Regions from separate parts of the Bacillus sp. JJ1533 genome, predicted to be linked through region 3. Evidence: riboswitches for the same ligand, from Rfam matches in the RefSeq annotation. Region 3 holds a riboswitch; each other region holds the start of a gene.
The links. Region 3 has a riboswitch for S-adenosylmethionine ahead of V7138_RS01360 (hypothetical protein). Riboswitches for the same ligand answer to the same signal wherever they lie in the genome.
Positions count from the first base shown of each region.

Region 1 (3,284 bases), on a different contig from region 3:
CCGTTTAAAATTGACCGGAAGAAAGCGGAAGAATTATTTTTAAAATGGTGTAAAGGTAAGCCTCTACTTCCTAAATTCTTTACTTCAACTTCACAGCTAGAAAAACTATCAGGAATCTATGTTCCATTTTGGTTGTTTGATAGTAATACATCTGGAAGAATTGAAGGTGATGCGAGGAGAGTCAGAACCTATACAAGGGGAGATACAAGGTATACCGAAACAAAGCATTATAAGGTGATGCGAGAAGGAATCGCAAAATTCCGCGATGTACCAGCGGACGGTTCAAAGAAAATGGATGATGAGCTTATGTCCATCCTTGAACCCTATGATTATAAGGATTTAACTGATTTTTCGATGTCCTATTTATCTGGTTTTTTTGCGGAAAAGTACGATATGAACCAAAATGATGTGTACGGTAGAATCTCAAGCCTCCTTCGCAATAATGTGGGAACTTTACTTCAAGGGACAATCCATGGGTATAGTTCGGTTTCAATTCATAATACAAACGTCAGACTATCGAATGTTAAGGCGAAATATGTGCTATTACCGGTTTGGATGTTTACGTATCAATTTAAAGGCAAGACCTATGTCTTTGCGATGAATGGGCAAACAGGTAAAATTGCTGGGAACTTGCCAATTAGCATCGGTCAAGCAAGTAAGTGGTTTGGTATGATTTCAGCTAGTGTCTTTGCAGTCCTATCGTTAGGAGGGTTGTTTATATGGTAAAGAAAAAGCTTCTCATCCTACCATTTTTCCTCCTTACCTTTTTAATTTTAGTGATCCCTACATTTGCAAATACTGAAAAAATTTTTGATCAGGCTAATTTATTTTCGGACACGGAAAAAGTCGAACTACAGGATGAAGCTAATAGATTAAGTGAACAATTCCAAATGGATATCCGAATTGTCACAACGGATGACAGTGAAGGAAAATCAGCCAGACAATATGCAAGTGATTTTTACGACAGTCATGGGTTTGGATATGAGGAAACAGAGGATGGAATCTTGTATTTAATTGATATGGATAATCGCGAAGTGTATATCTTTACAAGAGATAGGATTGTTGATTACTTCCCGGACTATACCATTGAAGAAATTCTTGATCACGTTTATCCATATTTAATCGAGGAAGCATTTGGTGACAGTGCAAAAGCCTTCTTGACAGATCTTGAGGCCACGATGAATGCCGGGATTCCTGAGGGATCAATCTCTAATGCGGGATATGCTCAGTCAGAGGGCTCTTATACATCTAGTAGAAACTCACAAGGGGAATTGGTCAAAGAACTCTTAATCTATTTTGCGATTGCAATTGGGATCGGAGTGATATCCGTTGGAACAATGGCCATGTTTAATAGAGGCCGTTCCACAACAACGGCCCATACGTATCTAGACTCAAATTCGTTCAAAGTAACAAATAAAATGGATCGACATTACAACACAAGCATTACACAGCAAAAAATTCAACGAAATTCAAATAGCGGTGGAGGTTCCTCTTTTTCTGGCGGAGGCGGTGGCCGATCTGGCGGAGGGGGAAGAGGGTTTTAGGAAGCATGAGGAGACTAGGGCCTCATGCTTTTTTCTGTTTGAAAAAATGGTAGAGTGTAATGAAATTATTTCACGATAACACATTAATTCACTAAGAATAATTTATTTCCCAAAGCTTTCAACGTGGACTTTAGTGAGGTTTAATAGAGGGCGTTTAAGAGCAAAAAATATTTGCGCGATTACATGGTTTTCTAATTTGTAATTATACTGCAAAGAATTTTTTCTATAGCCTGTAGCAGTGGTGGTATATATACACCTGATGAATTAATAAGGAAAGTCACTGGTGAAGGCTTAAATGCTACTTATCTAGTGAACTATTTAGATGAAAAGTATTCAAAAGTCTATTCACTATCTTAACTTTTGTAATGCAAATAATTAGGACTATCCAGAAAAGTAAATTTTCAATGACTTTTCTGGGTAGTCCTTTTTTATCAGTTTTGTCTGTGATTTACAGTTTAGAAATTTTTCCACCTTATGGATGAATTATTAGAATGCGGATGTCCGTCAGATTGAGCTTTAAAATGTGCATATTCTAACTCGGATAAAGTTAATTCAAAAAGATGCTTTCCATCTTTTTTATATTGATCAAGATCTAGTAATTTATTAATTAGCTCGTTCCGTCTTTTTTCAAAAGAATCTCTTAGTAAACTCATATTAAAATCCTCTCCCTTTACAAATATTTTTCATTGAAAATCATTGAAAAGATAAGGAGAGGATTTTTAGTTAGGGTGTACCTCAACTTATCTTTCAAGCTGAAAGCTTGCAGGATTTAGCACAGTATTCTTATGAATCTGTTGCTGAGGTTTCTATGGGCCAGTCCCTCCACCTCTCTAGATAAGCGTTTATTTTTTTGTCTATAGTATCTTAAGTTTAAACCTAATATTCCGATGTGTCTACTATGACTATACATAAAAAAGATGTTAACTAAAATATTCGACATTAGACGGAGCCCAAGACAAAAAATAGGCGATGCAATCAGGCACAATACCCAATTACCGCACATAATTTGTTGAGGAAAGTCTTTGAAATATTTCCAATATAACTTGAACACATTACTTTTCTATTTGTTCGTTCTGTTTCATTTTAAAGTGCTTTCATATCAAATTACATTATTAAACGGAGGTTATATACGTGAACAATTTTCAAAATGAACTCCAAATGTTGAACCTTGGAGATTTTCATTCGAGTGAGGCAGTTCCTTGGGACCCAAACCAGTATTATTATGATGAATCTGCCCGACAAATAAGTGGATTTGGTGGATTTGGACGTTGTTCTAGTTGCTTTAGTTGTTTTAGGTGCTTTAACTGCTTCTTCAGTTGCTTTAATTGTTTCCGTTGTTTTAGTTGCTTTAGTTGCTCTCATTGTGGTGGACGCTGTGGAGGTGGACACCGTTGTGGAGGCGGCGGACGCTGCGGAGGTTACTAAATCAAAATAAAATATAAAACATATCCAGCCTATTGAAAAGTGCAGCCCCTGAAAAAATACATTAGGGGCTATCCCTTTGTGATTAGACATAATAGACAAATTTCACTACATAGGATTATAGTGACAGTTATCGTACAGAATCTCAAGCTGGATTTAAAGTAAAGGAGGAGCGCAATGACAAAATTAACCCCTTCTATGCGTCTCAAGGTAAAAAGAGACACGTTTTTTCTCCCTTATGAAAACAGCGGTGTATATTTTCGGAACAACACAATTTCGTTCCGTATGGAAGGAAATACAATCGATAAGTGGATTGAA
Region 1 covers NZ_JBALOV010000014.1:93,635-96,918, reverse strand. Annotated here, with positions in the region: gene V7138_RS07835 (hypothetical protein) at 1-726, shown strand, start outside; gene V7138_RS07830 (TPM domain-containing protein) at 720-1,544, shown strand; gene V7138_RS07825 (Fur-regulated basic protein FbpA) at 2,000-2,197, opposite strand; SAM riboswitch class I at 2,282-2,385, opposite strand; partial or broken gene V7138_RS25270 (heterocycloanthracin/sonorensin family bacteriocin) at 2,703-2,855, shown strand; gene V7138_RS25265 (hypothetical protein) at 2,800-2,979, shown strand; gene V7138_RS07815 (putative thiazole-containing bacteriocin maturation protein) at 3,144-3,284, shown strand, end outside.
Region 1: another riboswitch for S-adenosylmethionine. It lies ahead of V7138_RS07825 (Fur-regulated basic protein FbpA); the one in region 3 lies ahead of V7138_RS01360 (hypothetical protein).

Region 2 (3,284 bases), on a different contig from region 3:
TTTTTTATCGAATATCAAACAATTAAGAAAGGATGTACCTATTATGATTTATCCATACAAAGGGAAATATCCTGAAATTGCAGACACTGTATTCATTGCTGATTACGCAACTGTCACGGGGGACGTAAAAATTGGGGAAGAAACAAATATATGGTTTAATACCGTTATCCGGGGTGATGTGGCACCAACTTTGATTGGAAAAAGAGTAAGCATTCAAGACAATTCGACCCTGCATCAAAGTCCAAACAATCCTTTGATAATCGAAGATGATGTCACAATTGGACATCAGGTGATTCTCCATAGCTCAATTATCCGTAAAAATGCCCTAATCGGGATGGGTTCGATTATTCTGGATGGGGCTGAGATTGGCGAAGGTGCCTTTATTGGGGCTGGAAGCCTTGTTCCACAAGGTAAAAAAATCCCACCAAACACACTTGCCTTTGGGAGACCTGCTAAAGTAATTCGTGAACTAAACGACGACGATAAGAAGGACATGGCGAGAATTCGCCGTGAATATGTGGAAAAAGGTAAGCATTATAAACAATTACAAAAAGAAAAGTGAACGGCGCCTTGAACTCGACACTAAAAAATGAAGTAAGAACCAAAAAGCTCACCAAATCGGTGAGCTTTTTTATCTTATTTTACAGCCTGTGCTTTGAGTGTTTCTGCTTTGTCGGTACGCTCCCATGGCAGATCGAGATCGTTTCTGCCAAAGTGACCATATGCAGCAGTTTGCTTATAGATTGGACGACGAAGATCCAGCATATTAATAATACCAGCAGGACGTAAATCAAAATTGTTTCGAACCAATTCTACAAGTACATCCTCAGACACTGTACCAGTTCCAAATGTATCAACAGAAATAGATACTGGTTGTGCAACACCGATTGCATACGCAAGCTGCACTTCACATTTATCAGCTAAGCCCGCCGCAACAAGGTTTTTCGCAACATAACGCGCAGCATATGCAGCAGAACGGTCAACTTTCGTTGGATCCTTACCTGAGAATGCGCCACCACCATGACGTGCATAACCACCATACGTATCAACAATGATTTTACGGCCAGTTAAGCCAGCATCACCTTGTGGACCGCCAATTACGAAACGCCCAGTTGGGTTAATAAAATATTTTGTATTTTCATCAATTAATTCACTTGGAACTACTGGATTGATGACATGTTCTTTTAGATTACGTTGAATTTGTTCTAATGAGATTTCCGGATGGTGCTGAGTTGAAATAACAATTGTGTCAATTCTGACTGGATTATTATTTTCATCGTACTCAACAGTAACTTGAGTTTTTCCATCAGGACGTAAGTATGGAAGAATCTCATCTTTACGAACCTTCGTCAATCGGCGTGACAGCTTGTGAGCCAATGAAATTGGAAGAGGCATTAACTCTTTCGTTTCATTACAAGCATAACCAAACATTAAGCCTTGGTCCCCTGCACCAATTGCTTCGATTTGTGCGTCTGTCATTTGACCTTCACGAGCTTCTAACGCTTGGTCAACCCCCATCGCAATATCTGGAGATTGCTCATCGATCGATGTTAAAACTGCACATGTTTCATAGTCAAATCCGTATTTTGCACGAGTATAACCAATCTCTTTAATCGTTTCACGGACAATCTTTGGGATATCTACATATGTAGAGGTTGTAATTTCTCCCGCAACAAGTACAAGACCTGTAGTAACAGAAGTTTCACACGCTACGCGTGCATTTGCATCATTTGCTAAGATGGCATCTAAAATAGAATCTGAAATTTGGTCACAGATTTTATCTGGATGGCCTTCCGTAACAGACTCAGAAGTAAATAAACGGCGTCTAGTTGTCACAAACGCTTCCTCCTTTTTCGGATTCAGAATTTGATAATCTTCAAATTCTGACATTCATTGATACGGTACTCATTCCCTTAGTATTGTTACCTTCACGATTTTCTATCCTATATTAACCTTCTAGTATAATACAGCATACGTTGAGTAGTTATCTGTGATGTACACAAATAAACGCTATAAGTAACATGATTAAAACATGAATGGTTCTCATAACAGAAATAAAAAACCTTCCCTGCTTATTTGAGGAAAGGTATTATCATTTATCTCGCCTTTCACTCTTATCGATCAAGGTCATGCCTTGCTCAGGTTAGCACCTTATCACTTTTTGAAAAGGAGACCTATTATTTATAGGTTTCACAAAAATTCATTTGCCATGCAAGAAAAGTGATGGTTGCCGGGTTTCATTGGGCCTGTCCCTCCGCCAGCTCGGGATAAGAGAGTATCCGTTCAATGAAATATCATAACGCAGTCATCCTTTTCATGTCAACCTAATTTCAATAAAATTTGATATTGAAGTGTATCACGCTAATTTATGAAAAAGACAAATTTTAAAAACAAATGGATTATAAAGAACTATTTTAGATTATGCACGCACTTTTTATACATATGTTACGTAAAATACGTTAAATAGTATAGACTATTTTTATTAATGTGTTATACTAATTGTAAAATTTGATTATATAAAAAAAAATAAAGGATGGTTTTACATGAATTCAGTTGAAGTTTCAAATGAGCAGCTATTAGAATTAGTGAATGGAAAAAATGCACTTCATAACCTATCTGTTCCTATTTTAGTTGAAAAAGTACTCGCTAGACAAGAGGGAATCCTTACTTCGACTGGGGCTGTATGTGCAACTACCGGGAAATACACAGGAAGATCACCAGAAGACAAATACATCGTAGAAGAAGCATCTACGAAGGATCGAATAGACTGGGGTAAGGTAAATAAACCTATTTCTGAAGCTGTATTTGAAAACCTTTACACAAAGGTACTTTCATACTTGAAGGAAAAAGATGAAATTTTTATATTCAATGGGTATGCAGGAGCTGATAAAAAAGTACGTATGCCAATTCAAGTGATCAACGAATATGCGTGGCATAATCTATTTTCGCAGCAAATGTTTGTTCGGCCAACCGAAGAAGATTTAAAAACACATCAACCTGAATTCACAGTCATTAGTGCACCAAATTTCAAAGCAGACCCGGAAACCGATGGCACAAACTCTGAAACCTTCATTATTATTTCCTTCGAAAAAAGAACTGTTTTAATAGGAGGCACAGAGTATGCTGGTGAAATAAAAAAATCAATCTTCTCTGTGATGAACTATGTACTTCCTGAGCAAAATATTCTGTCCATGCACTGCTCTGCAAATGTAGGCCAAGAAGGGGATGTTGCACTTTTCTTTGGTCTATCTGGAACAGGAAAAACGACTCTTTCTGCCGATCCA
Region 2 covers NZ_JBALOV010000006.1:92,848-96,131, forward strand. Annotated here, with positions in the region: gene V7138_RS04005 (gamma carbonic anhydrase) at 44-562, shown strand; gene metK (methionine adenosyltransferase) at 637-1,836, opposite strand; SAM riboswitch class I at 2,112-2,274, opposite strand; gene pckA (phosphoenolpyruvate carboxykinase (ATP)) at 2,544-3,284, shown strand, end outside.
Region 2: another riboswitch for S-adenosylmethionine. It lies ahead of metK (methionine adenosyltransferase); the one in region 3 lies ahead of V7138_RS01360 (hypothetical protein).

Region 3 (3,284 bases):
ATCCACTTTTGCATTTTTAAATAGCATTTTGCATGAGTAAGTTTATATATAGACTCGGTTTTTTGTGCTTTTTATTTAGGTAAATTATACCATATCAGTTCGATAATTAACCTCTTTACGCCTAGGTCTATAAAAAAGGTGCATGACCCCCATGCGGAAACGTTTATCCGTAAAGAGAACAGGCACCATCAACTGTTCATATATTCCAAAATGTTAGAATCCATTGTAATGGTGTAAGCTCACTCCTATTTTTCAGACAATTTTATTGAAATGTTGGATAAACGACATTTCTCCATTTCTATTGGTACATTCGTTTTTTTCCTCCTGTTACTATAAAGTCACAAAGCAATTGCAAACCAATTTTATTAAAAAATGAGAGGAGAATTTAACATGAATATGCAATTTGCAAAAACACTTTTGGACCATTTTAATTATGATGGGCAGGATAAGGCCTTGGCGATGTTTGCAGATGATGGTGTATTTGAGGACTTCACGATTGGATTTCGCATGGAGGGTAAGGAGCAACTAACCTCCCTTTTCCGTGGATTCTTTGACCCTGACCAAATGAAACATACGTTTAATGCCCTTAGTTACAAAGGTAACGAGAATGGTGGTGCGATCGAGTACACATGGGAAATGCAAACGAAGGAATTTATGGGGGTTCCAACAAACGGCCAACTAGTAAACCTTCGTGGAACTATGGTAATCACCTTGAAGGATGGAAAGATTACGAGTCTTATCGACTACTATGACGCTGCTAGCGAAATTCTTAAATTAAAGGAGAATACTCAACCAATTCAGGCTAAAGAAAATAAAATCACTCGATTATTCAAAGCTTTATTTAAACGAAAAGCAAGCTAAGCTATTTATTTTTTAAACGTGTGCAAGAGCCAAAATATCATCTTATACAAGTATTGAGAGGAGATTTAGTATGAATATACAATTTGCAGAACAACTTTTAAATAATTTCACCTATGAAGGACAAGAAAAAGCTTTAAATATGTTTACGGATGATGGTGTTTTCGAGGATTTTACTTTTGGATTCCGCAAGGAAGGTAAAGACCAACTAACTTCCCTATTTAGTGGATTCTTTGATCCAAGTCAGATGAAGCATACGTTCAAGGCACTGAGTTATAAGGGTGACGAGAATGGTGGTGCTATCGATTATACATGGGAAATGCAAACAAAAGAGTTTTTGGTACCTACTTGGTGTAGGTATAATATATATAGTTCAATAAGGTTATCAAGAGTGAACGAGAGTCCTGGCTCAATGACTTCACAGCAACCTGCCAATAGGTAAGGTGCTCCAACCAGCAAAGCAATGCTTTGAATGATGACGATCGGCTTAGGCTCTTTGTTGCGTTCATACGCAATGAAGAGCCTTTTTCATTGCTTTCATTCTTGTACTTTATTGATTTAAAGTTTAGGAGGAAAAAAGATGAATACTTCGGGATTTATAAGAGAAATGATGTCAAAAAATACGGTGGGAGAAAAATTTTTGATTCAGGTTGCGACTTGCATTGAGCAAGAGCTGCAGGAATGGGATCCAGATTTTAAAGTGATCGTAATGAAGCTCAAAAACTATGAATTGGCTGTTACATGTACACAAGAATCTCTCCAACTTACAATTACAGAAACAGAGATAAAAACCCTTCAACAAAGAGATCCGTATGCCCTAGATCGAAAACTATGGAGGGTTCTAGAGCAACAAGGCCTTCAGATCAAACGAGGTTCAGGAAATTATTTAGGATATGTATTTATGAAAAAGTAGGATATTTATGGCCTAACCCCAAGCACAGTAATGCTTTAATGCACTGGTGGCAGGCCCATCATAGTACTTTTGTGTCACTGGTCACATATGTACCTATTTGTCTATCAAATTGTTATATTTCTCATCTCACTGGTTCAACCAAAAATCAAACTAAAAATACGTTCATACGCATCATAGATTTTATTTGCCTCTTCAGGTTGTTTGAACTCATCTTGATATTGACCGACAAACAAATCTAATTCACGAAAATCAATCAAAATATTTACCAAAACTTTTGGAATTTCCTCCCACGAATAAATCTCGTCAATAATACGTGTTAATTCATGGTAGATTCTTTCAAATTGTTGTTCATCCATTCCTTTGCCAGTTTGAAGTTTTTTAAAAAAATTTCCGTTTTCGTTGATTTTCTCAATCAACCTGACAATCACTCTGGCTCTTTCGGGTTCTATTTCTCCTTTATCTTTCGTACATCTTTGAATCAGCTTTTTGGTATTTTCGGCTGCGTTCTTAATACGGACTGATTCTTCACCACCATATATTAAAGAAAAGTTGTACAGTTCATCGTATAGTCCAACTAAAGTATGGACGACTTCTCCCGGAATACTTGTACGATTCTCCCATTCATCCGCACAGACGGTGAGAGCCTTAACTAACCTTTCATACTCCTTTTCATGGAATCCATTTCCCATTCTTAGTTCTACGAGTAAATTTATTTCTGACTGTTCAAAGGCGTCTATGATCTCTTTGTCTTTCACAATCTCACTCTCCTCTGAAAAGGTCTTGGAAAAACAAGGGGCTGTTGCAATTTTTCAAGGTGAAGTGTTGGAACCATCTCTCTGTTCTACTTTTTAACAATCGGTATATAAATATCAAAATGCGGATCACTAGGGTCGCGTTCCACTGGATAATGTTCATGTTTTATTGGCATATATGAATCATAGTAAACTACACCTGGTTCCCTAAATGCGGTATAATCGCTATCAAATAACCATTCATGTAGGTCGGTATACGTCTTTTGTATATCCTCCCCTTTGTGATGTGTTGTCTTCACATAAGTCAATTGAGGAACCTTTATTTCTATCATCCCATCAGGAATTTCCTGACTGTTACTTACTTCATATACTGCATAATGCACGAAACCATTTTCAATTACATGATAAGAGAGTCCTAATTGAACATGGGGGTTCAGCTTGTCATCTAACTCATTGGCACGTTCTTCTATTTGCCGAATAACGTTTTTTAATTTAGGGACAATCTCAGAGAATGTCCCTTCCCACTTTAATCCTACTGCCCGATAGCCAGGTAATGTAACAATTTCATAACCCACTTTATTTCCTCCTTCTCAAAAAAGTGTCGCAAGTTTACTAGTTTACAATTTCAATAACTATGTAGCCCATCTACTCATTATTTTATCATCTTCAATAACCTAATACATATTGTAAAAACGAGGGGACTGTTCAGCATTTTAAGTGAATCGTTTGAACCGCCCCACTGTTCCCATGGCACTTTTTAT
Region 3 covers NZ_JBALOV010000003.1:70,659-73,942, forward strand. Annotated here, with positions in the region: gene V7138_RS01355 (nuclear transport factor 2 family protein) at 391-861, shown strand; SAM riboswitch class I at 1,238-1,340, shown strand; gene V7138_RS01360 (hypothetical protein) at 1,439-1,771, shown strand; gene V7138_RS01365 (hypothetical protein) at 1,906-2,526, opposite strand; gene V7138_RS01370 (GyrI-like domain-containing protein) at 2,613-3,098, opposite strand.